4 regions of the Sphingobium sp. FG11 genome follow, and region 1 is predicted to be linked to each of the others. Evidence: riboswitches for the same ligand, from Rfam matches in the RefSeq annotation. Region 1 holds a riboswitch; each other region holds the start of a gene.

Region 1 (5,959 bases):
CCAAATATCCCAAAGCGGCCGCCGGGTGATAAGCCCATTGAAATCCCAGCGATGCAAGCCATCGAACAGCCAGCGGTACAGGCGGCGGCGCGCGTCGATCTCGCTTAGGATCGCGCCCGAGCGCGGACTGATCGTGATCCAGTCGCGCGCCGGATCGGCAAAGCGGATGCGTAATACCGGCAATTCGACGCGGCCCTTGGCTTCATACCAATAGGCGTCCGGCGCGGTGAGCCATTCGACCGCCGCGATGGGCGCGCCAGGCACCATCCGCCCGGCTGCACGGATCAGGCGGCGTGGGGCCAGGGTGATCGGTTGCAGCGAGCGGGCGTCGAGGATCAGATCCGCGTGATCCGGCTGCGATAGCGTGAGCAGCGGCGTGCCGTCGATCCAGCGCATCTGCATGCGCCGGGCCTCTTTGGCCTGCGGCATGCTCCCCAGCCGTCGCCAGTCTATGGCGGGCGGCGTGCCGGGCGCGGCATAGGCGGCGTGGGCCGCCTCGCCCAGGCCCTTGCTGGCGAACCAGCGGTTGGGATCGACCGACAGCCAGCCGCTGATGATCCACGCCACCAGCATCGTGCCGCCGAACAGCCCCATGATATGATGCCACCATTGCCAGCCGCGATAGGGCGACACGCGCCCGCCCTTGTAGCGGCGGCGCAGTCGTGCACGCAGCACGCCGATCCACATGCCGCTGACCGCGCCGACGATGCCCGCGCCGGACGTCCACAGGATTACCTGTCGCCAGAGCGGCTGATCCTGACGCAGGATCGTCGGATAGATCCAGTGGGGAACCGAGCCAAGCCAGTTCCAGAAGCGCTCGCTCGCATGGGTGTCGAGCACGACCGTTCCGGTGATCGAACTTACATAGAGGATCAGCCCGTCGGGTCGATCAAGGGAGACCTTCCATAACGGGCGATAGCGGTCGAACCCGCCCGCGACCGTCCACTGGTCGCGCTCAACCCGTTCGGTGGCGGCAACCGGCGCTCTGCCGAATGCGGCGGCGATACGCGCTGCCTGCCGGCCATCGACCGGAGCGACGGCGCGCCCGGTCGATGCCGAAATGGCCGCATCATCGAGCCAGATCGGCCCCTCCGGTCCCTGTTGCAGCCAGACGTCCGGGCGAGCCGCGCCCTGCATCTTGGTCCAGTCGATGCGCGCCAATCCCGCCAGCCGCTCCTTCTGGGTCAGCGATGGGAATGGCACATACATCATGACGATGCCCGACAGGAACCACATCGCCAGCAACAAGCCGGTGACGATACCGACCCAGCGATGGGTCAGGTACAGCCACCGCTTGCCGCGATGCCGCCATCGGGCGCGCGCATCAGAAATGCGCGGTCACCGATATGTCGATGGAGCGGGGACGCCCCAAAATCCACTGATCGTCATTATAGGTGGTGGTCGCATAATGTTTGTCGAACAAATTATAGGCCCGCAGGTTTGCGCCCAGATTGGGCGTCAACTCATAGGTCAGCCCCGCATCGACGACCGCATAGCCCGGCACGCGATGCGCGTTGCGGTTGTCGGAGAAGGTCCGGCCGACATAGCGCAGGCTGGTATTGGCGCGAAAGCGATCGACCGGCGTCCAGTAGAGCGCCAGATTGGCTGAGACTTCGGGCACATTGGGCGGGGTGTTGCCGGTGAAAACATCGCCTGCACTGACGAAATTATCATATCTGGCGTTCAACACCGTGCCGTTGGCGTCGATGCCGAAACGGTCGGTCAGTTGCAGTGTCAGCGACGCCTCGACCCCCTTGGCGGAACGCTGGCCGATTTGCAGAATGTCGGTGGTCGGCGTCTGCTGAAAGGCGAGCCGCTTTTTCACGATGCGATAGGCCGCCAGCGTCGCGCTGCCCCGTCCGCCCAGGAATATGGCCTTGACCCCGCCTTCGACCTGATCGCCGGTGGCGTTGGTAAAGACGAACTGCGCCTTGTTCGTCGTAAAGGTCGTCAGCGTGCCCAGCGGATCGACGCCGGTCGCATATTGGCCGTACAGCGAGATATTCGATGTTGGCTGATACACGCCGCCGATCCGCCAGGTCGTGTTGCGGAATGTCCGGCTCGTCGCCCCATTGGGGAAAGCGTTGACTTCGCCTGTGCTGCCGTCCGGATTATAGACGATGTTGCGGCGCTGCACCTTGTCGCGCTCGTGACGGATGCCGGCGACCAGCGAAAGCTGGTCGGTCAGCGCCAGCCGGTCCTCGGCAAAGACGCTATATTCGTTGGTCCGCGTGCGATAGCGGGGCGCGATCCCCTGCGTGTCATAGAACAGGCCCGGTGCGAAGCTGAAGGGATCGACCGAATCCTCCTGCGGGTCAGACCCGAAATCATTGGAGTAGGTCAGCTTGATGAGGTTGGCGTCGAAGCCCACGACCAGATCATTTTTGAGGCCCGCAATCGGTTTGCTGATGCGGACGCTCGCCTGATCGCCATATTGGGTCTGGTCATGGACGATGCCGAGATTGTCCATCCGGTCGACCTGCCCGGTCTTACCATTATAGAAATAGCTCTCCAGATTCTTGAACAGCCGCTTGGATGTAAGGCGGTAAGCGGCGTTGGACAGGGTGATGCCGTCGGCCACCGTCCATTCCGCCGTCAATGTGGTGCGGTTGTCGCGATAATGGAGGCTGGCGTCGGCAACGTTATAATTGCGTCGCCGGTTGCCCTTGACCAGTTCGCCGTCGGTCAGCGGCGTGCCGAAATATTCCATCGGCCGCTGATTGCCATAATCGTTGCGCAGGGTGAGCGAGAAGCGCTCATTCGGGCGAAAGCGCAGCGCGCCCGACAAGGCGAGGCTTTTGGAATCGCCGCGATCAACATAGCCGTCCGACCGGCGGTAGCTGGCGTCGACCCGATAGGAAAATTGCTCGCTCAGCGGCCCGCCGACGCCGGCTGCCGCGCGCCAGCTATTCTGCGATCCATAGCCGGCTTCGGCGTCGATCACCATCCGGTCCACGTCAGGTGCGCGCGTGGTGACGTTGACCGCGCCGCCCAGCGCGCCCTGACCGTAGAGGACCGAGGCAGGGCCGCTCAACAGTTCGATACGCTCGACATTCCAGGGGTCGGTCGGGAAGGTGATGGTGCCCGCGACGGGGAACAGGCGCACGCCGTCCACCAGTTGCAGCACCGAACCCTGCCCCGAAAAGCCGCGCATCGTCAGCGCTGTGCCGCCATTGCCCGGATTGGCCGAAGAGGTGACGCCCGGCGCGCGCGTAACGGCGGCGAGAATGTCGAGATCGCCGCGCGCGCGTATCGTATCGCCGTCGATCCGCGCGACGCTGGCGGGCATTTCGAGCGGGGTTAGCCCCAGCCGCGATCCGGTCTCGCTGGCCTGCGTCAAAGCGCCGGGCCGGACGCCGGACACGATGATATCCGTTGAATCACTGGCGGCGCTATCCGCGAGCGCCTGTTGTGTCGTCGTTGCGGCCAGCCCCGTCGCCAGCCAGAATCCTATCGTTTTCCATTCCATTGCATGTCTTCCCGGCGTCAAGCGACACTAGGGTGGAGACGTGCCGCCAACGACGGTCGGCGCGCGCGGACAGCCGGACGCCCGAGGCGACCGCCACGCGAACCGATGCGGCCCCCACCGCCCGTTCGTCGCTCAAACGGAAAGATACCGTGCCGTGACCATCCCCTGGACCGGGCAAGAGCGACCAGACGCTGGCAGGTCTCCTGGCTCGCGGGTCATCGCGCGATGCACGGCCTTCCCAGGCCTCGCATGACTTAGCGTCCGGCCCAGTGGCTGCTTCCTCCGGCTTGGAGAAAGCGATGTGCGTCGCACTCACCGCTTACAGTTGCAGGGACAGCCGCGGAATGGGATGGGCCAGCCATCCGCACCGCGTTCCCTTTTAAGCCCTTTTCAAGGCACCGGCGCGATCATGCGCGGGACGAAAAATTGTCCCGAACGCGTCGCCCCTAGCTGGCAAATTTCCGTTCCGCAAGCTTAACGGCAGGCACAGGAGACGGGTGGGCGACGTTCCGTGCCACGGCCGGTGGACGCGCCAGCCCGAGATTTGACGAAATTCCCTATCTTGGGCAGGGAAGTAATCCGGGCGCAGGCCCGTTCTCCCATGACCGATATCTAGCGGACCAGCCTTTAGCATATGCCGACACAGTTGCTCCCTCTCGTCACCGCGGAACTTGCCGCTGCTGCTGATCCGCGCGCGGCCGCGATGGCGGGGGCGCTGGCGGCGCAATATCCCGATGCGGCGCGAGCGGTGCTCTTTTATGGCTCCTGCCTTCGGGAAGCCAATCTCGACGGGCTGATGCTGGACTTCTATTTGATCGTGTCGGATTACCGCGCGGCTTACGGGAAAAGCTGGCTCGCGGCGGCCAACCGGCGGATTCCGCCCAACGTCTTTCCATTCGAGCATCGCGGGCTGATCGCCAAATATGCCGTCCTGTCCGAAGCGGATTTCGCGCGGCTGTGCGGGCCGGATGCCGATAATGTCTCGGTATGGGCGCGCTTTGCCCAGCCATCGCGGTTGCTTTGGGCAGCGGATGAGGGCGCGCGGCAAGGCGCAATCGCGGCGGTGGCCACGGCCGCGCCGACCCTGTTGTCGCTCGCCCGGCCGATGGCGGGTGGGGCTGACGATAGCCTGGCGCTTTGGCGCACCGGCTTTGCGCTGACCTATAATGCCGAATTGCGGGCGGAAAAGACGGGGCGGTCGGTGTCGATCGTGGACGCCGACCCCGATCGCTATCGTCGTTTTGGCGACGCGGCCCTTGCCGACGGCCTGCCCGCCTCGTTGCCGACCGACCAGGCAGCGCGGCGTTGGCGCGCGTTGCAGCGGCGGGGCAAATATCTGTCGGTCGTCCGGCTCGCCAAGGCCAGCTTCACCTATGCCGGGGGGATCGATTACCTCGCCTGGAAGATCAACCGCCATGCCGGCACCGCGATCAGCATCCGGCCGTGGCAGCGGCGCTGGCCGCTATTGGGCGCGATCACTCTGCTGCCGCGGCTGTTCCGGGCAGGGGCGATTCGATAAGCGCGGCTGACAGCGCCATCGAGAGCGCCGCAAGCGTATAGGGTTTGCGCAGCACCTCATGCCCGCCGAAATCCGCGCTGTCGGCGATGTCGCCGGCATAGCCGGTCACGAACAACACCGGAATATGGCGATAGAGGGCGGGTAGCTGACGCACCATTTCGGGGCCGGTCATGTCGGGCATCAGCACGTCGCTGAGAATCAGACCGATGTCGCGATGACTGCGCAGCAGCTTTTCGGCCTTGGCCGGATGGTCGCACGCGATCGGTAGATGGCCGAGTTCGGCGAGCGCCGACATGGTCTGGTTCAGCACGCGCGGATCATCCTCCACCACCAATATGCGCGTGGGCGGATGCAGCGTGTCGGCCTGTTCGCTGATCGCCGCCTCCAGCTCGCCTGCCTCGTCCGATATCGTGCGGCGTGGCAGGTAGATCTGGACGCTCGTGCCTTTGCCGACCTGCGAATCGATGCGGATTTCGCCCTGGCTCTGGCGCACGAAGCCGAAAATCTGGCTGAGGCCGAGGCCAGTGCCCTTGCCGACCGGCTTGGTCGTAAAGAAGGGTTCGAATACCCGGCCAAGGACCTCTGGCGTCATGCCGCAACCATCGTCGATCACGCTGACGACGGCATATTCGCCCGCCACGCATTCACCGACCTCGTTTGCGCTCAGCCGGGCCTGCCCGGTTTCGATCGTCAGGCGACCGCGCCCCTCCATCGCATCCCGCGCGTTGACGCACAGGTTGAGGATCGCATTTTCCATCTGATGCTGATCCACGAAGATGCGCCAGTCGCCCGCCTGCCGATCAATGGCGACGGTGATCTGGTCGCCGATCGTCCGGTCGATCAAATCCGCCATCCCGGCGACCAGCCCGTCGGGACTGACGGTGGCGGGCAGCAGCGGTTCCGATCGCGCAAAGGCTAGCAGCCGACGGGTCAGCGCGGCCGCGCGATTGGCGCCGTCCGCCGCATTGTCG
Region 2 (5,959 bases), on a different contig from region 1:
CGCGCCCTGATCGCCCCGCCCGAATATATGCAGCCCGTCGCCGAACTGGCTTTCCTTGACGTCGCAGACGAAGCGGTCGATCCGGGTGATCGCCTCAACCGGGGTGGCGGCGGCGTCGAGGCCGAGTTCCGCCTCCAGCCCCAGCACGCGCGCTTCGGCCTGAATGGCGTCCTGCAAGCGGGCGCGTCGACCCCGGTCCAGCCCTTCGGCGTTGGAAAATTCATCGAGCAGCGCCTCGATCCGCGCCAGCCCCGCGCCGCTCGCGCTCTGCACCAGCGGCGGCGGCACATGGCCGATCGTCACCGCGCCGATGCGCCGCTTGGCCTGCGCCGCCTCGCCCGGATCGTTGACGATGAAAGGATAGACGAGCGGCGTCGCGCCGATCAGCGCCTCGGGCCAGCAATCGCCCGACAGCGCCACCGACTTGCCCGGCAGCCATTCCAGCGTCCCGTGCGCGCCGATATGCACGAGCGCGTCGACGCCCTGATCGCGCAGCCACAGATAGAAGGCGACATAGGCATGGCGCGGGCAGCGGGACAGGTCGTGATACTCATCGTCGCGGCTGGCGCGCTCGCCGCGTTCGGGCTGGAGGGCGATGAGCATTTCGCCCGCGCGCAGGGCCGTGAAACGGAACGCGCCATCGACGACCGCGCTGTCCGCCTCCGGCTCGCCCCAGTTCGCGGCCAGATCGATGCGCAGCGCGTCGGGCAACTCCGCCAGCGCCGCGCGATACTCTGCCAGCGGCCAGTGCAGATGGTCCTGCCCCAGACGAGCGGCGAGGTCCGCCACGGCCCGTGCGTCATAGCCCGCCGCCGCCAGATCGGCGAGTATCGCCTCGACCGAAGCCAGCACATCCAGCCCGACAGCATGCGCCATCTGATAGGATTTGCCGGGATAGGTGGACAGGATCAGCGCCATCCGCCGGTCGGCGGCAGGCTTGCGAGCGAGCGCGATCCAGCCCGCGACCTTTGCCGCGATCGCCTCGATCCGGTTAGCGTCGGCGCGGTGGATAGTGCGGGCGAAACCGAGGTCGGGATCGCGCTCGCCCGCTTCCTTGAAGCTTGCGACACCGGCAAAGATGCGTCCGTCAATCTCCGGCAAAACGACATGCATGGCAAGGTCGGCCGGTGACAAGCCGCGCGATGTGTCCGCCCAGCCCGCCCGGCTCGCGGTGGCGAGCGCGAGCTGGAACACCGGCACGCCCGCGCCGTCGAGCGGGGTGTCGCCGCTCTCGCCGCGCGCGGAAAAGGCGGTGGCGTTGACGATCGCGGCTGGCGCGAGGCCACGCACCCATCGGTCGATCCGGTCGCGGGCTTCGGGACTTTTGAGCGACGGCGCGAAGATCGACAGCGCCGCGAAGCCGCGCCTTTCGAACGCGGCAGTCAGTGACGCGAAGGGATCGAGATCATACGCGGTCAGATAGGAGCGGTAGAAGATGATGAGCACCAGCGGCCGCTCGGGATCGCGCGGGAAGGCTTCGGGATCGACAACGCCCAGCGCGGGATGCCAGCCGCCGACCAGCGGCAGCGGCGCGCTATGCTGCGCCGACTCGTCGATCAACCCGGCCGCCTGTGCAAGCATGGCCAGCGCGGCCTGCGCCGATTCCGCCCCGCCCGCGTCACACAGCCGCGCCAGGTCGCGCAAAACGGGCACGGGCACGGTCGACGCGGCATCGAGCCGCCCGTCTTCAAAGCCGTCGGCGGGCAGCACCGCCAGCGCGACGCCGCGCGAACGTGCCAGCGCCTCGACCTGTTGCAGCCCATAGCTCCAATAGGGGGTGCCACCGATCAGCCGGATCAGGATCGCCTTCGCGCCCGCCAGCGTCCGCTCGACATAGGTGTCGACCGACAACGGGTGCATCAGCGTCGCCAGACTGGCGAGCCGGAGCGTCGGAAAGCCAGCATTGAAGCCGCGCGCCTGATGCCATGCCGCCGCGAACGCGCCAAGGTCGCTGTCCGAAAAGGACAGGACCACGAGATCCGCGGGCGACTGCCCGAGATCCTGCGGGACGGCATTTTCCTCCATCCCGTGCGTTTCGCGGAAGATGACGTGCATCGCGCGCTTTTATCCCAGCAGTGTCGCGCGGATCGCGTCGGCGTCGATATGGTCATGCTCGGCGATGACGACCATCGTCGTCCGCCGTGCTTCGTCCGGCCGCCATGGCCGGTCATATTGGTGCCGCACCCGCGCGCCGACCGCCTGCACCAGCAGCCGCATCGGCTTGCCCGCGACGGCGGCATATCCCTTCACCCGCAGGATATTCTGGTCGCGCGCGAGCGCCTCGATCCGGGTGGCGAGCAAAGCGGGATCGGCGATTTCGCCCCATTCGACCACGATGCTGTCGAAATCCTCATGCTCGTGATCGTCCTCGCCATCATGATGCGACGGGCGCGCGGCGATATCATCCTCGGCGGCAGCGGAAAGACCCAGGATCAGGTGCGGATCGACCACGCCTTCGGTCAGTTCGATCACCGGCACGGGCCGGGGCGATTCCGCCGCGATGACGGCGCGGGCGGCGGCGACGCCCTCCGCCCCGGCGAGATCGACCTTGGTCAGCAGCACCATGTCGGCGCAGGCAAGCTGGTCCTCGAACACTTCGGACAGCGGCGTTTCATGGTCGATGCCGGGATCGGCGGCGCGCTGCGCGTCGAGCGCGGCGACATCGGGCGCGAACCGGCCCGCCGCGACCGCTTCGGCATCGGCCAGCGCCAGCACGCCGTCCACGGTGATGCGGCTGCGGATCGCGGGCCAGTCGAACGCCTTGAGCAACGGCTTGGGCAAGGCCAGTCCGGATGTTTCGATGAGGATATGGTCGGGGCGCGGATCGAGCGCGAGCAGCGTTTCGACGGTGGGGATGAAATCATCGGCCACGGTGCAGCAGATGCAGCCATTGGCCAGTTCAACGATATTTTCCGCCGGGCAATCGGGAATGGCGCACGACGCCAATATGTCGCCATCGACGCCGAGCGAACCGAACTCGTTGACGACCACCGCCAGCCGCCGCCCGCCCGCATTGCGGATCAGGTGGCTGATGAGCGTGGTCTTGCCGGCGCCCAGAAAGCCGGTGACGATGGTGACCGGCACCTTGGACAGGTCGGACATGGATAACTCTCCGCGCGCCGGAGCGAGACAGAGCGGGGCTTGCCGGACAGGTCCGGTCGGCGCGCAACGACGGGCGGGCGCGACACATCGCCCATAGCCACGCGACCGTGCAGCCCCAGCCGCACAGTTCGTCGCTCAGACGGAGAGTTACCGTGCCATGACCATCCCCTGGACCAAGGCAAGAGCGACCGGAGCGCCGGCAGGTCTCCTGGCTCGCGGGTCACAGCTTGATGCACGCCTTCCCGAACGTGGCGCCGATGCGCCGTCCAGTGACCGCTCCCTTGATGGGGAGCCTGTGCATCGCGCTATCCGCTTACAGTTGCAGGGACAGCCGCGGATTTGGGCGCTTTGGGGCGCCCGCACCGCATTCCCGATTAAGCCCCGAAAGGGGGCACCGGCGCGATCATGCGAGGTCCGGCTTTACCCGGTCCTTGCGCGCTCGCCCTAGATCAAAACCGGCCCCAAGCCAATGCTGTTTTGCCAACCCGCCGGGTCAGCCCGGAGCGCCGATGCCCATGCAGAGATATTTCAGCTCCATATAATCGTCGAGGCCGTGGCGGGAGCCTTCGCGACCAAGGCCCGATTGTTTCACCCCGCCAAAGGGGGCGACCTCGGTGGAGATGAGGCCGGTATTGATGCCGACCATGCCCGCTTCCAGCGCTTCGGCGACACGCCAGACGCGGCCAAGGTCGCTTGCGTAGAAATAGCTGGCGAGGCCGAACTCGCTGTCATTGGCGAGGCGGATCGCCTGCGCCTCGTCAGAAAAGCGGATGACCCCGGCGAGCGGTCCGAACGTCTCTTCGCGCGCCAGCTTCATGTCCGGCGCGACATCGGCGATGACGGTCGGTTCATAATAGAAGCCGCCAAGGCTGCTGCGCCGCCCGCCCGTCAGCAGCGCGCCACCGCCTTTGATCGCGTCGGCGACATGCTCCTCCACCTTTTCGACAGCCTTGCCGTCGATCAGCGGGCCGACCGCTGTGCCTTCATCCAGGCCATAGCCGACCTTGAGCGCCTTCACCTTCCCGACCAGTTTCGCGACGAAGGCGTCATAGACACCGTCCTGCACGTAAAATCGATTGGTGCAGATGCAGGTCTGGCCGTTGTTGCGGAATTTCGACGCCATCGCTCCTTCGACCGCCGCGTCGATATCGGCATCGTCGAATACGAGGAAGGGCGCGTTACCGCCCAGTTCCATGCTGGCTTTCTTCACCGTGTCGGCGCAGGCGCGCAGCAGCGCCCGGCCGGTCTCGGTCGATCCGGTGAAGCTGATCTTGCGCACGAGCGGGTTCGTGGTCAATTCGCCGCCGATTGCGCGCGCGGAGCCGGTGACGATGTTGATGACGCCCGCCGGAATGCCCGCCTGCTGCGCCAGCACGCCCAGCGCCAGCGCGGAAAAGGGGGTCGCGGACGCAGGCTTGATGACGATCGTGCATCCCGCCGCGAGCGCCGGGGCCAGTTTGCGCGTGACCATCGCGGTCGGAAAATTCCAGGGCGTGATCGCGCCGACGACGCCGACGCCCTGTTTCAGCACGACGATGCGCTTGTCGGCGGCGTGGGAGGGCACGACCTCGCCATAGGCGCGCTTGCCTTCTTCGGCGAACCATTCGACAAAGCCCGCGGCATAGGCGATCTCGCCCTTCGCCTCGGCTAAGGGCTTGCCCTGCTCGCGGGTCAGCAATTCGCCCAGCGCATCCTGATTCGCCATCATCAGATCGAACAGCCGCCGCAGCAGCGTCGCGCGGTCGGCGGCGGTGCGGGCGCGCCAGCCGGGCAGCGCCGCCTGCGCCGCCGCGATGGCCCGCGCCGTTTCCGCCTGCCCCATGGCGGGCACGCAGCCCAGCCTGACGCCCTTGCCCGGATCGGTGACATCGACGGTTTCGCCACTGTCGGCGTCGCACCATTGACCGTCGATATAGCATTGTTCGCGCAGGAAATCGGCGTGGGTCATGATCGGCGATCCTCGAAGCAGGCGGGCGAAGATGCGCCGCCCCGCTCCCTCATTACGAGCCTGCCGCGCGGATGTTCCCTTATTCGGCCTTGTCGATCTTGGCCAGCAGCGCGCCTTCGCTCACCTGCCCGCCCTCGCTGGCGTTGAGCGTCGCGATGATCCCGTCAAAGGGCGCGACGAGGCTATGCTCCATCTTCATCGCTTCCAGCGTGAGGAGCTTCTGCCCCTTCGTCACGGTGTCACCGGCGGTGACCATGACGGCGATGATCCGGCCCGGCATGGGCGACAGGATCGCGCCATCGGACGCGTCCGCCCCGCCGGCACCGCCCGCCCGGAAGGGCGAGAGCCGCCAGACCTGCCCGCCCTGCGCCACCAGCATATCGTCGCGCGGCGCGGCATCCTCCTCGCGCGGATCATAGGCGATCGTGATCGCCTCGCCATCGATCAGGAAGTGGCCTTGTCCCCGTCGCGGCGCGTTCAGGCGGAAGCCCGCCACCGTGCCGCCCAGCGACAGGGCGGCGGCGGCATCGGCCAGCGCGGCGGCGTCGGGCCGGGTTGGCGGCATCAGCGCATCGCCTTCCCGCGCGATCAGGCCGGTGTCGAGCCGTGCGGCGGCGAAATCGGGATGGCGCAGCGCCTTCACCAGAAATCCCGCATTGGTCTTGAGCGGCCAGACGGCGCTGTCGTCCAGCGCCCGCGCCAGATCCTCGCGGGCGGCGTCGCGGGTCGGACCATGGGCGATGAGCTTGGCGATCATCGGATCGTAGAAGGGCGAAATCTCCGCGCCCTGCCCGACGCCGGTGTCGATGCGCACGCCATCGCCCAGATCGAAGCGGTCGAGCCGGCCGATCGAGGGCAGGAAGCCCTTGGCCGGGTCCTCGGCATAAAGACGCGCCTCCATCGCCCAGC
Region 3 (5,959 bases), on a different contig from region 1:
ATGATGCCGTCGACGAAGCGTCATGGGAGAATGTTCTCCAGGCGACGCGGGATGAGCTGGGCGCGCTGGACATATTGGTGAACAACGCCGCCATCGCCATTCAGGCCCATGTCGTCGACATGGAACTCTCCGACTGGCGTCGCCAGCTTGATGTCAACGGGACCACGGCGTTTTTGGGCTGCCGGATTGCGACGCGCGAGTGGCAATCGACCGGACGCGTAGGCGCGATCGTCAACGTCGCGTCGACCGCATCGCTCGTGGCCGGCGAATATGGTGGCGCCTATTGCGCGAGCAAGGGCGCCGTCCTGATGCTGACCAAGGTGGTGGCGATCGAAAATGCGAAACATGGCATCCGCGTGAATTCGGTGCACCCTGGCTGGACGAAAACCGCGATGCTCGGGGATTCGCTGGACGATCCTGAAGTCCAGACCGCCCAGATCAAGGCGATCATACCCGCCGGGCGGTTGGGAGACCCTTCGGAAATGGCTTCGGCGATCGCCTTCCTCGCTTCGGATGATGCGTCTTTCTGCAACGGCACCGCTCTGTTGGTCGATGGCGGGCTGACGGCGCAGTGATGGCCGCGAGGGTTCGACAGGGCTGACGATGCTCGTCGCCCCCCTCGCCCGATCAATCAGCTTATCAAGGAGAGAGTGAATCATGGCCAATGCCTCAGACCCGTTCGAAGGAACATCCTTCGGTCCCAATCGCAAGCGGCCGACGACGCTCGAAGAGCGAGTGCAGCTGATCGAGGATCATGAAGATATTACGCGGCTGATGTCGCTCTACACTCACTATAATGACGGCGGCTGGGAAGGTCAGGGACCAAGCCATATGGGCCCGTCTGCCGATCTGTTCACGGAAGATGGCATCTGGGACGACTGCGGCACGATCGGCCAGGCAAAAGGGCGCGAGGCAGTGCGCGCGCTTTTCAACACGCTGCGGGCCACTCCCTATGTTTCGCACAATGTGATGAACCCGCTGATCGATGTGGACGGCGATGTCGCGCGCGGACACTGGCATCTGATCGCGCTGTCGAAATGGCCCAATGGACGGCCGGTCGAGGACAATGACGGTCACTGGTCGCTGGCAATCTATAAACTGCAGTTCGAGCGCACCGGCGAAGGCTGGCGTATCAAAAATATGACCATCAACCGCGGCCGCGAAATGCCGCAGCGCGGCTATAACGGCCCGCCGCAATGGTCGGTGTGATGGGATTATATTCCATTCCGGGATAACTTAAGCTCATTCCAATTGTCGTTAATGTCAGCGTTTGCGTGTTCAAATCATGGGGAGCACACTCCCCATGATTTGAAGCGCCGCTTTGCCCATATGCCCCAGAGGAGCGTGGCAAGGGCGTGAATGAGATCGCGATCATCATAATAGGTAAATCGTCGGCCAAGGCTGGTGCGCAGTTAAGATATCGCAGGAAAGCATAGTAAGCAGATTTAAGGTGTGTCCGTAGCAGCCAAGATTCAGCCAGAAAAATTCCCGAAACACCGGAAGTAGCGGCGGCCTCCGCAGATGACAGCGCAACCATATCCGATTATCACCACACGAAATGATAATTGGAGAGACGCTGATGGCTGACCGCAAATCGACCCTGACCCCGGAGTTCAAATCCAACGACCCTTATGCCTATCTGCCTGGGGTTGAAGGCTATGAGCTGCCGCAGGAATGGGTCGATACCATGCCGGTACCCGAACTCCATTCCACGCGCATTCTCGCGGGCTATGACGAGGCCGGTTATGCGCGTGCGGGCGCTTTCATGTCTCCCATCTTCCTTGATCCGGCCTATGGGCTGCTGACCCTTGCCGAGCGCGAGTTCATCGGCGTGATCGTATCCTCGATCAATGCCTGTCCCACCTGCCTGCTCATTCACGGGCACAAGCTGGGCGAAGAGATTGGCGATCATGGTCGCGCGCGGCGTATCGCGATCAATTACCGCACGGTCGAACTGACCGTCGAGGAGCGCGCGATCGCCGATTATTGCGTCAAGCTGACCGAACAGCCCGGACGCATGGAAGCCGCCGATGTGCGGGCGTTGCGGGATGCAGGCCTGAGCGACGCGAAAATCTATTATGTGATCGAACTGATCGGCGTGTTCAACCTGACCAACCGGATGACGTCGGGCTACGGCATGCGTCCGGACGATGATTTCCTCGCGTCCCTCGCGCCCTCGGCATGAAGCGGCCAAACAAAGCCGTTGGCCTGACGCGCAAACAGGATTAAGGGCCGGCTTGGCGAGGTTCTGCCTTGCCGAAGATCGCGCTGGTGCCCGCAAGGGCTTAAAACGGGAATGCGGTGCGGATGATCGGCTTTCGGGTCGGATCACCCGATCCGCGGCTGTCCCTGCAACTGTGAGCGGTGAGCGAGATGTGCATCTTCCGTCATGCCGCATGACGGAGGTCACTGGGGCGAACGCATAAGGATGCGCGTTCCGGGAAGGCCGCACAGCAAGCGACGACCCGCAAGCCAGGAGACCTGCCAGCGCACCGGTCGCTCTTTGTCATGGTCCAGGGAAAGGTCATGGCACGGTCACTCTCCGTCTGAGCGACGAATCCATGCGGCCAGGGCCGCATCGGTGCGCGGTCGGGGGTAATGTGCCTGCCCCCTGCCCTGCGCCGACCGTTCGTTCGCGTGCAGGCCGACGCCGGCACAAGCGATAGCGGCAAGCCCCCGCCGGACGTTGCTCCAAGGCGCCAAGGGGGTATTGACCATGACGACATCCAGATTCCGCGCGCTGATGAGCAGTGCATTATTCCTGCCCGTCGCGGGCTTCGCGCAGGCCGCCGCCGCTGACGAGCCGGCCAAAGTGACCGACACGATCCTCGTCACCGCCAGCCGGGGCGATGGCGGCATTTCCACCGCGACCCTCGGCTCGTCGGCCACGGTCATCCAGCCGGTCGATCTGGAAAATCGCCAGACGACGATCCTCTCCGATGTGCTGCGCGATGTGCCGGGCATTGCGGTCAACCGCACCGGCCCGGTCGGCGGCAAGACGCAGGTTCGCATTCGCGGCGCGGAGGCCAATCATACGCTGGTGCTGATCGACGGTATCGAAGCGGCCGATCCCTATGCCGGCGAGTTCGACTTCGCGACGCTGACGTCCGATCCAGGCGCGCGGGTCGAAATCCTGCGCGGCGAGCAGAGCGCGCTCTACGGCTCCGACGCGATCGGCGGGGTCATCAACTATATCACCGCCAGCGGGCGCGAGATGCCGGGCTTCGCGGCGCGGCTGGAGGGCGGATCCTTCGGCACCCTTGAGGGAGCGGTGCGCGGCGCGGGCGTCGTGGGCGATCTCGATTATGCCATTGGCGGCTCCTATTCGGGCATTGGCGGTTTCGTCGTCGCGCCGGGCGGCTCGCGCGACATCGGATCGAAGATCGGAACCGTGCATGGCAAGTTCGGCTATCAAATCGGCCAGCTCACGCTGCGGGCCGTCGCGCGTTACAATTACACCGATGCGGACCTCAACGATCAGGATTACTTCCTGACCGGCAATGCGATCGATTCCGGCGGCCACTATACCAACAGCGCCTTCTATGCGCTCGTGGGCGCCAATTACAGCACACAGGATGGCCGCTGGACCACCGACCTCAGCGCCCAGCTCAACAATTCGCGCCGCCGCGCCTTTGATGACAATGGCGTCGAGACTTTCGGCAATACCGGCCGCCGCCGCAAAGTGTCGCTTGCCTCGACGCTGAAACTGGGCGACGACACTGTCACCCATGCGATCACCGGCGCGGTGGATTATGAGCGGGAGGAGTTTCAGGGCACCTCGCTGTTCCTCACTGGTCCGAACCCGTTCAACACGACGGATAATTGGGGCATCGTCGGCCAGTATCAGCTGACCGTCGGCGACCGGATCGGCGTGGGCGGATCGATCCGCAAGGATTTCAACAACCGTTTCAGCGATTCGACCACCTGGCATGCACAGGCCAGCTATCGCTTCGATTTCGGCACCCGCCTCCACGCGGCGGGCGGCACTGGCGTCAAGGCGCCCGACTTTTTCGAACTGTTCGGATTTTCACCGACGAGCGGTTTCGTCGGCAAGCCCGACCTGAAGCCTGAAAAGTCGACCGGCTGGGAAGTGGGCGCGGAACAGTCGTTCCTGGGCGGCCATGGCCGGATCGACGTGACCTATTTCAACGCGAAGCTGCGCGACCGCATCATAACGGTCTATTTTCCCGTCTACACCGTCGATAATCTCGCGGGAAAATCCCCGCATGAGGGTGTCGAAGTGTCGGCAAACTTCGTGCTGCCCGCAGGCTTCCGGTTCGATGGCGCCTACACCTATCTGACCGCGAAGGACGAAAACGACCTCCGCCTGGTGCGTCGCCCCGGCAATATCGGCAGCGCCAATCTCGCCTGGCGGTCGAAGGATGACCGTTTCGGCGCGAACGTAACGGCGCGCTATAATGGCAAGGCGCTGGACACCAATTTCGCGACCTTCAACGTCGAGACGCTCAAGGCCTATACGGTGGTGAATATCGGCGCGGATGTGCAGATCATGCCGGGCCTCTCACTATACGGGCGGGTCGAAAATCTGTTTGACGAGGAGTATCGCGAGAATATCGGCTTCCAGACCGCAGGCCGCGCCGCTTATGGCGGCTTCAAAGCCCGCTTCTGACCGTCATGAAGATCGAGCGAGGCGACCCTATCCGGTCGCCTCGCTCACCGCGGCCACCCATCGTCCGCTGCGGTTTCCCCTTGAAAGCCTGTCCAAAGCGGGCCAAATCACGCCGCAACGAATATGCTAGGGGGATGCAGTGAGCTATTATGACGTTCTGATCGTGGGTGCGGGCCATGCCGGCGCTCAGGCGGGAATTTCGCTGCGCCAGTCGGGCTTTGAAGGGTCGATCGCGATGATCGGCGACGAAAAGGACCCGCCCTATGAGCGCCCGCCCTTGTCCAAGGAATATTTCGCCGGCGACAAGAGCTTCGACCGCATCCTGATCCGCCCCGCCTCCTTCTGGGAAGAGCGAAAGATCGACATGCTGCTCGGCCACCGCGTCAAAAGCGTCGATCCGGTCGGGAAATTCGTGACCGTGGGCGACCGCGAGATCGGCTATGGCAAGATGATCTGGTGCACCGGCGGCAATCCGCGCATGCTGACCTGCAACGGCGCCGATGCGCCCAACGTCCATGGCGTGCGCCGCCGCGATGATGTCGACGCGATGATGGCGAAGATCGACAGCATCAACCATGTGACGGTGATCGGCGGCGGCTATATCGGGCTGGAAGCGGCGGCGGTGCTGTCGAAATTCGGCAAGAAGGTCGTCCTGCTCGAAGCGCTCGACCGGGTGCTGGCGCGGGTGGCCGGTGAACCCTTGTCGCGCTTTTACGAGGGCGAGCATCGCGCCCATGGCGTCGACCTGCGCACCGACGCGAAGATGGATTGCATCGAAGTGACGGACGGTCAGGCGACCGCCGTGCTGATGCAGGATGGCGAGCGGATCGCAACCGACATGGTGATCGTCGGCATCGGCATCGTCCCCGAAACCGGCCCGCTGATCGCGGCGGGCGCGGTGGGCGGCAATGGCGTGGATGTGGACGAATATTGCCGCACCTCGCTGCCCGACATCTATGCCGTGGGCGATTGCGCCGCGCATGAAAATCACTTCGCCCGTGGCGCGCGGATGCGGCTCGAATCGGTGCAGAACGCCAATGATCAGGCCAAGACCGCCGTCGCGCACATCATGGGCAAGGAAGAAGCCTATCATGCCGTGCCCTGGTTCTGGTCGAACCAATATGATCTCAAGCTCCAGACCGTCGGCCTCTCCACCGGCTTTGACCAGACGATCGTGCGCGGTGATCCGGCGACGCGCAGCTTTTCGGTCATCTATCTGCGTGGCGGCAAGCTGCTCGCGCTCGATTGCGTCAACGCGGTGAAGGATTATGTGCAGGGCCGCGCCCATGTGATTGCGAGTGCGGCGCTCGATCAGGCGCAACTGGCGGA
Region 4 (5,959 bases), on a different contig from region 1:
CGACGCCATCACCCCCGCTCCGACCGGCAGCATGACAGCGATCAGGGCCAGATAGGCCGTGCGCGGGGATTTGAACCATGGCATAGAGCGCCATCCATAACGCCCCACAAGCGCGAGACAAGCGCAGCCGGGGCGATCGATCCACATGCGAGACGCCGTGCCGACCGCCCAACATCCCGTCCTTCGCCATCGCGCGCTGATCCCCGGTCTGATCCTGCTGATTCTGCTCGCGGCCGTCGCCTCGCTCTCGATCGGCGCGGCCACGATTGCGCCCACGCGCCTGATGGCGGTGCTGGCCGGTCATGGCGATCCGCTCGCGACGGCGATCCTCCTCGACCTGCGCCTGCCGCGTGTGCTGGTGGGCCTGATGGTCGGAGCGATGCTGGGTCTCGCTGGTGCGGCCCTGCAAGGCTATCTGCGCAATCCGCTGGCCGAACCGTCGGTGATCGGCGCGTCCAACGCGGCGGCTCTGGGTGCGGTGGGCGCGATCTATTTCGGCCTTGCCCAATGGAATCCGCTGATGCTACCCGCGCTCGCAATCGGCGCAGGCCTGCTCGCGCTCGTCCTGCTATTCACTCTGTCGGGCCATTCGGAAAGCCCGCTGACGCTGATCCTCGCGGGCATCGCGGTATCGACCATGGCGGGCGCCGGGATCAGCCTTGCGCTCAACCTCTCCTCCAATCCCTTCGCGGCGATGGAAATCACCACCTGGCTGCTCGGCTCGATCGAAAATCGATCGGTCGATCATGTCTGGATCGCCCTGCCCTGTATCGTCATTGGCGCCGCGCTGCTGCTGTTCGACGGGCGCGCACTCGATGCATTGTCGCTAGGCGAGGATGGCGCGCAAGCGCTGGGTGTCGATCTGCGGCGGACGCGGCTGCGCCTGCTGCTCGGCGTCGGCATCGGCGTGGGCGGCGCAGTCGCGGTGTCGGGATCGATCGGGTTCGTCGGGCTGATCGTGCCGCATCTGGTGCGGCCGTGGACGGACCGGAGTCCCTCGGCCGTTCTCCTTCCCTCGATGCTTGCGGGCGCGGTGCTGCTGACACTCGCCGACATAGCGGTGCGGCTCATCTCCACGCAGAATGAGCTAAAGCTCGGCGTGCTGACCGCTTTTCTCGGCGTGCCGGTCTTTCTCGTCCATCTGTTGCGGGAGCGGCGGCTATGGTGAGCGTGACATTCGACCGCCTCTCCGTCCGGCTGGGGCAGCGGGCGGTGGTGGATCAAGTCAGCGCGACCCTCGCGCCCGGATCGCTGGTCGGCATCATCGGCCCGAACGGCGCGGGCAAATCGATGCTGGTGCGGGCCATGCTGGGCCTCGTCCCTCCAAGCGAAGGATCGGCCCTGATCGATGGCCAGCCCGTGACCAGCATCGGCCGCCGCGTCGTCGCACGATCGATCGCCTATCTCCCGCAGGGCCAGACGCTGCACTGGCCGCTCTCGGTCGAGCGGCTCGTCGCACTTGGCCGTCTGCCGCATTTAGGTCCGATGTCGCATATCTCCGACACGGACCGGGAGCAGGTGGCGCAAGCGCTCGACCGTGCCGATGTCGGCCATCTGCGCGACCGGATCGCCACCGAATTGTCCGGTGGCGAGCGGGCGCGGGTCATGCTGGCGCGGGCGCTCGCCGTCGGCGCGCCGGGTCTGGTCGCCGACGAGCCACTCGCCGCGCTCGATCCGGGGCATCAGCTCGACGTCATGGAATTGCTCGCGCGCGAGGCGCGGGCCGGGGGGCTGGTGATCGCCGTGCTGCACGACCTCATGATGGCGGCTCGTTATTGCGACCGCCTGCTGTTGATGCGGGAAGGCCGCCTTATAGCGGATGGCGCGCCCGCAGAAGTACTGACGCCCGAAAATCTGGCGGCGGTTTATGGCATCAGGGCGCATATCGACCTCGCTCATGCCGCGCCGCTGGTCGTGCCGCTCGAAAGGATCGCCCCGCGTCCCGATTGACGCGGCGCGATGCTCGACTTATGGCCCACGGCGCGACAGGTTCCCCTTTACGGGGATGAAAATGGGAACGGGGTGATAATCCCCGGCTGCCCCTGCAACTGTAAGCGGCGAGCCATCGCGCATCATGCCATTGAGGTCGATCGATCTTGAGAAGGCGGCGCGAACCGGCATGGACCCGCGAGCCAGGAGACCTGCCGGTCGCGGTCGTCCTTCGTGCGGACAGGGTGTTCCGGGCGGACGGGGGTGAACCCGAGAGACGACATGGCCGGCCGCGCTTTGCGGGTCTGTCTGGCGCGTCCAAGCGCCGGGCACGTCCCGCATCGACGGCCCCGATGTCGTAGGGTGCCTGTTTGATGATCCTCATTTCCTGTCCATTCATCGTCGCGAAGGCGCGAGGATGCTGAAACCAGTCGAAGACGGCCCCGCCATCGTCGCCTGCAACACCTGCCGCCATTCGGCGGAGGCGAGAGAAGATGATGACGGCTCGCGTGGCGGTGCCCGCCTCGTCGCGGCGCTCCGCGACGCCAAGGCGTCTGACCCGCGCTATGCCGACATCGCCGTGCAGGAAATGCCCTGCCTGTTCGCCTGTAGCGATTTCTGCACGGTGCATCTGCGCGCGCCGGGCAAGGTCGGCTATGTGCTGGGGCGGTTCACGCCCGATGGCGAGGCCGCCCGCGCGATTCTGGATTATGCCGTCCATTATGCGGCGAGCGATCATGGCCGCGTGCCCTTCGCCAACTGGCCATCGGGGGTGAAGGGCCATTTCATCACCCGCACGCCGCCGCCGGGGTTTGTCGCGGAATGATCTTTTCCCATATCGCGGATTTCGAGGCCGCACTCCACGAAAGCATCGCACCAGACGAAGCCGCAATCGATCAGGCGCGCGAGCGGCAGGCGCAACTCACCAAGCCCGCCGGATCGCTCGGCCGACTGGAGGATATCGCGATCTTCTTCGCCGGATGGCAGGGTCGTGCTATCCCCCGCATCGATCGGGCGCGCGCCGTGATCTTCGCGGGCAATCATGGCGTGACCGCGCGGGGCGTCAGTGCCTTTCCCGCCGAAGTGACCGCGCAGATGGTGGGCAATTTCAGGGCGGGCGGCGCCGCCATCAACGCGCTGGCCGGCGCGGCCGGACTCGACCTCAGAATCGTCGCGCTCGATCTCGACCGGCCGACCGCCGACTTCACGATTGCCCCCGCGATGACGGAAGCGGAGTGCCTGACGGCGCTGTCGGCGGGCGCGGACAGTGTAGATAGCTCGCTCGACCTGCTCGTGCTCGGCGAAATGGGTATCGGCAATTCGACGGCGGCAGCAGCGTTATGCGCGCGCAGTCTGGGCGGCGATGGCGCTTTATGGGCCGGGCCGGGCACCGGCGTCGATGATGCCGGCATCGACCGCAAAATCGCCGTGGTCGACAGCGCCCTCGCCTTTCACAGTGACGCCCCGGCCACCGCATTCGAAACGCTCCGCCGGGTCGGCGGGCGCGAGATCGCTGCGATGGCGGGCGCGATTTTGCGCGCGCGCCAGTTGCGCGTGCCGGTGCTGCTCGACGGGTTCATCAGTTGCGCGGCCATCGCGCCGCTCGCAACGGCCGCCCCACAAATCACGGCGCATTGCCTGGCCGGTCATTGTTCGGCGGAGCCGGGCCACGAAGGATTGCTCAAAGCCTTGGGCCTCAATCCCCTGCTGCGGCTCGACATGCGGCTGGGTGAAGGCAGCGGCGCGGCCGTCGCCGCCAACATCGTCCATGCGGCGCTGGCGACGCACGCACAGATGGCGACCTTTGCGGAGGCCGCCGTTTCGGCAGCTTGAATGTCGGCGTTCCTCCTCCATCTCCTGCGGCACGGCGCGCCCGAGATTCCCGGCCGCATGATCGGCCACACCGATGTCGCATCGACTCCGGCGGGGATCGAGGCCTGTCGTGTTCGGGCGGGTCCTCTCGCTATCGACCATATCGTTAGTTCCGATCTCAGTCGTGCCGAACACGCCGCTTCAGCGATCGCGCGAGATCGCGCGCTTGCCGCCACCATCGATCCGCGCTGGCGCGAACTACATTTCGGCGACTGGGAGGGGCAATCCTCGCAGAATCTGGACGAGGCGGCGATCGGCGCATTCTGGGACGATCCCGACGCCAATCCGCCCCCCCAGGGCGAACGCTGGTCGGATTTGGTGAACCGGGTAGCGGCGGCTTTAGGCGACCTCGAACCGCAAAATACGCTCGTCGTCACCCATGGCGGGGCGATGCGCGCCACCCTTGCCATCCTTTGCGGCCTGAGCCAGCGCCAATGCTGGGCGTTCGACCTGCCCTATGCCGCCCTTCTGAGCCTCCGGGTGTGGCCCGGTGCGCCATCGACGGCGCAGATCGTGGCGCTGGTCTCATGAAATCATCCGGCAAGAGCTTTATCCTCGCACTGCAATTCCTGACCCGGCTGCCTGCACCTTCCGTCGCGGCCACGGATGCTGAATTTGCAGCCTCGATGCGCTGGTTCCCCTTCATCGGGCTGATCGTCGGCGCATTGGTGGCGGCAGGCGGCTGGGCTGGCGCCTTTATCGACGAGTGGACCGGCACGCTGGCCGCGCTCGCCCTGTGGGTCAGCGTGACGGGCGCGCTTCACCTCGACGGGCTATCCGATCTCGCCGATGCGCGTGGCGCGGCGCACAAGGATCGCGATCGCCTGCTTGCGGTGATGGCCGACCCGCATGTCGGCAGCTTTGGCGTGGTCGCCATCGCGTTGCAGTTGATCGCCAAGCTGGTTCTGCTCCACACCCTCGTCATCGGCCACGCATGGCTGGCGCTCGCGCTAATCCCATTTGCAGCGCGGATTGCCCCCCTCGTCTGGACGCGCTGGCTGCCACCGCTCCACGCCGGCCTCGCCTCGCGCTTTCGCGACGCCGTACGCCCCGTCGACATCGGCCTGTGGGCAGTGGCGCTGGCCGCCGCCGCATGGCGCAGCCCCTGCCTGCTGGCGACGCCGCTTTTGCTGTTCCTGTGGAGCCACTGGCTACGACGATCAATCGGCGGCATTTCTGGCGATGGCCACGGCGCGGGCATCGAACTGGTCGAGACGGGATTGCTCATCGCGACGGTTGTCGGGATGCGGCTGGCATGACGTCATGGACCTTTCACGGCGGCCGGCTGGATGACGCCAAAGCCCGCTTCTCGGCGACAGCCGAACCGTGGATCGACCTGTCCACTGGCATCAATCCCCACGCTTGGCCCGGTGCGGACGGCCTGCACATCGACTGGCGGCGGCTGCCTGAAGAACATGACCTGCGCGTACTGGAAGTTGCCGCCGCGCAGCATTTCGGCGTCGATCCCGCCCATGTCGCCGCCCTCCCCGGCACCGAGATCGGCCTGCGACTGCTCGGCCGCCTGTTGCCCGGCCCTGCGCGCTACGGCTGGCCAAGCTATCGCACCCATGCGGAGATGTTTTCCGGTGGCGAAGCGGACTTAGGCGGCACGCCCGCCGCTGGCGGCATCCTCTTACTCGCCAACCCGAACAATCCCGACGGCGCAGTGCACGATGAGGCGATAATGCTCGCACATCTCGACCGACTGGAGGCGGCGAACGGGTGGCTGGTGATCGACGAAGCCTTTGCTGACTCCAACCCTGACGTAAGCCTCGCTGCCCATGTGACTAACGATCGCCGACTGTTGCTGTTTCGATCCTTCGGCAAATTTTTCGGACTGGCGGGCCTTCGCCTCGGCTTCATCATCGGCCCGGTGCCGCTGCTTGCGCAGATGCGCGCGATCCTTGGCTCCTGGCCGGTTTCAGCGGCCGCCATCGCCATCGGCTCGGCCGCCTATCGCGATCATTGCTGGATCGACACGATGCGCGCTCGGTTGCGAACCGAAGCGGCGGCGCTCGACGCCCTGCTGGCGCGGTATGGCCTGACCGCTTGGGGCGAATGCCCGCTCTTCCGACTTGTCGAGACCGACGATGCGATGGCGCTCTTCGAAAAGCTGGCGGCCAGCGCGATCCTGACCCGTCCATTCGACTATGATCCC

What was found. A riboswitch is a leader RNA that binds a small molecule or an ion and turns the genes downstream of it on or off. The one in region 1 is predicted to bind cobalamin.
Region 2: another riboswitch for cobalamin. It lies ahead of cobW (cobalamin biosynthesis protein CobW); the one in region 1 lies ahead of ACODSN_RS11210 (TonB-dependent receptor).
Region 3: another riboswitch for cobalamin. It lies ahead of ACODSN_RS13900 (TonB-dependent receptor plug domain-containing protein); the one in region 1 lies ahead of ACODSN_RS11210 (TonB-dependent receptor).
Region 4: another riboswitch for cobalamin. It lies ahead of ACODSN_RS01145 (DUF1636 domain-containing protein); the one in region 1 lies ahead of ACODSN_RS11210 (TonB-dependent receptor).

The regions. Positions count from the first base shown of each region.
Region 1 is NZ_JBMDKW010000011.1:77,238-83,196, reverse strand. Features, by position in the region: gene ACODSN_RS11215 (PepSY domain-containing protein) at 1-1,281, opposite strand, end outside; gene ACODSN_RS11210 (TonB-dependent receptor) at 1,325-3,469, opposite strand; cobalamin riboswitch at 3,646-3,887, opposite strand; gene ACODSN_RS11205 (hypothetical protein) at 4,104-4,988, shown strand; gene ACODSN_RS11200 (ATP-binding protein) at 4,945-5,959, opposite strand, start outside.
Region 2 is NZ_JBMDKW010000003.1:48,155-54,113, forward strand. Features, by position in the region: gene cobN (cobaltochelatase subunit CobN) at 1-2,055, opposite strand, end outside; gene cobW (cobalamin biosynthesis protein CobW) at 2,065-3,102, opposite strand; cobalamin riboswitch at 3,284-3,516, opposite strand; gene ACODSN_RS03265 (NAD-dependent succinate-semialdehyde dehydrogenase) at 3,596-5,050, opposite strand; gene ACODSN_RS03270 (acetyl/propionyl/methylcrotonyl-CoA carboxylase subunit alpha) at 5,130-5,959, opposite strand, start outside.
Region 3 is NZ_JBMDKW010000017.1:47,370-53,328, forward strand. Features, by position in the region: gene ACODSN_RS13885 (SDR family NAD(P)-dependent oxidoreductase) at 1-575, shown strand, start outside; gene ACODSN_RS13890 (nuclear transport factor 2 family protein) at 658-1,209, shown strand; gene ACODSN_RS13895 (peroxidase-related enzyme) at 1,580-2,185, shown strand; cobalamin riboswitch at 2,253-2,503, shown strand; gene ACODSN_RS13900 (TonB-dependent receptor plug domain-containing protein) at 2,717-4,630, shown strand; gene ACODSN_RS13905 (NAD(P)/FAD-dependent oxidoreductase) at 4,770-5,959, shown strand, end outside.
Region 4 is NZ_JBMDKW010000001.1:220,257-226,215, reverse strand. Features, by position in the region: gene ACODSN_RS01160 (ABC transporter substrate-binding protein) at 1-84, opposite strand, end outside; gene ACODSN_RS01155 (FecCD family ABC transporter permease) at 146-1,168, shown strand; gene ACODSN_RS01150 (ABC transporter ATP-binding protein) at 1,162-1,950, shown strand; cobalamin riboswitch at 1,971-2,163, shown strand; gene ACODSN_RS01145 (DUF1636 domain-containing protein) at 2,348-2,755, shown strand; gene cobT (nicotinate-nucleotide--dimethylbenzimidazole phosphoribosyltransferase) at 2,752-3,762, shown strand; gene ACODSN_RS01135 (histidine phosphatase family protein) at 3,763-4,332, shown strand; gene ACODSN_RS01130 (adenosylcobinamide-GDP ribazoletransferase) at 4,329-5,060, shown strand; gene ACODSN_RS01125 (aminotransferase class I/II-fold pyridoxal phosphate-dependent enzyme) at 5,057-5,959, shown strand, end outside.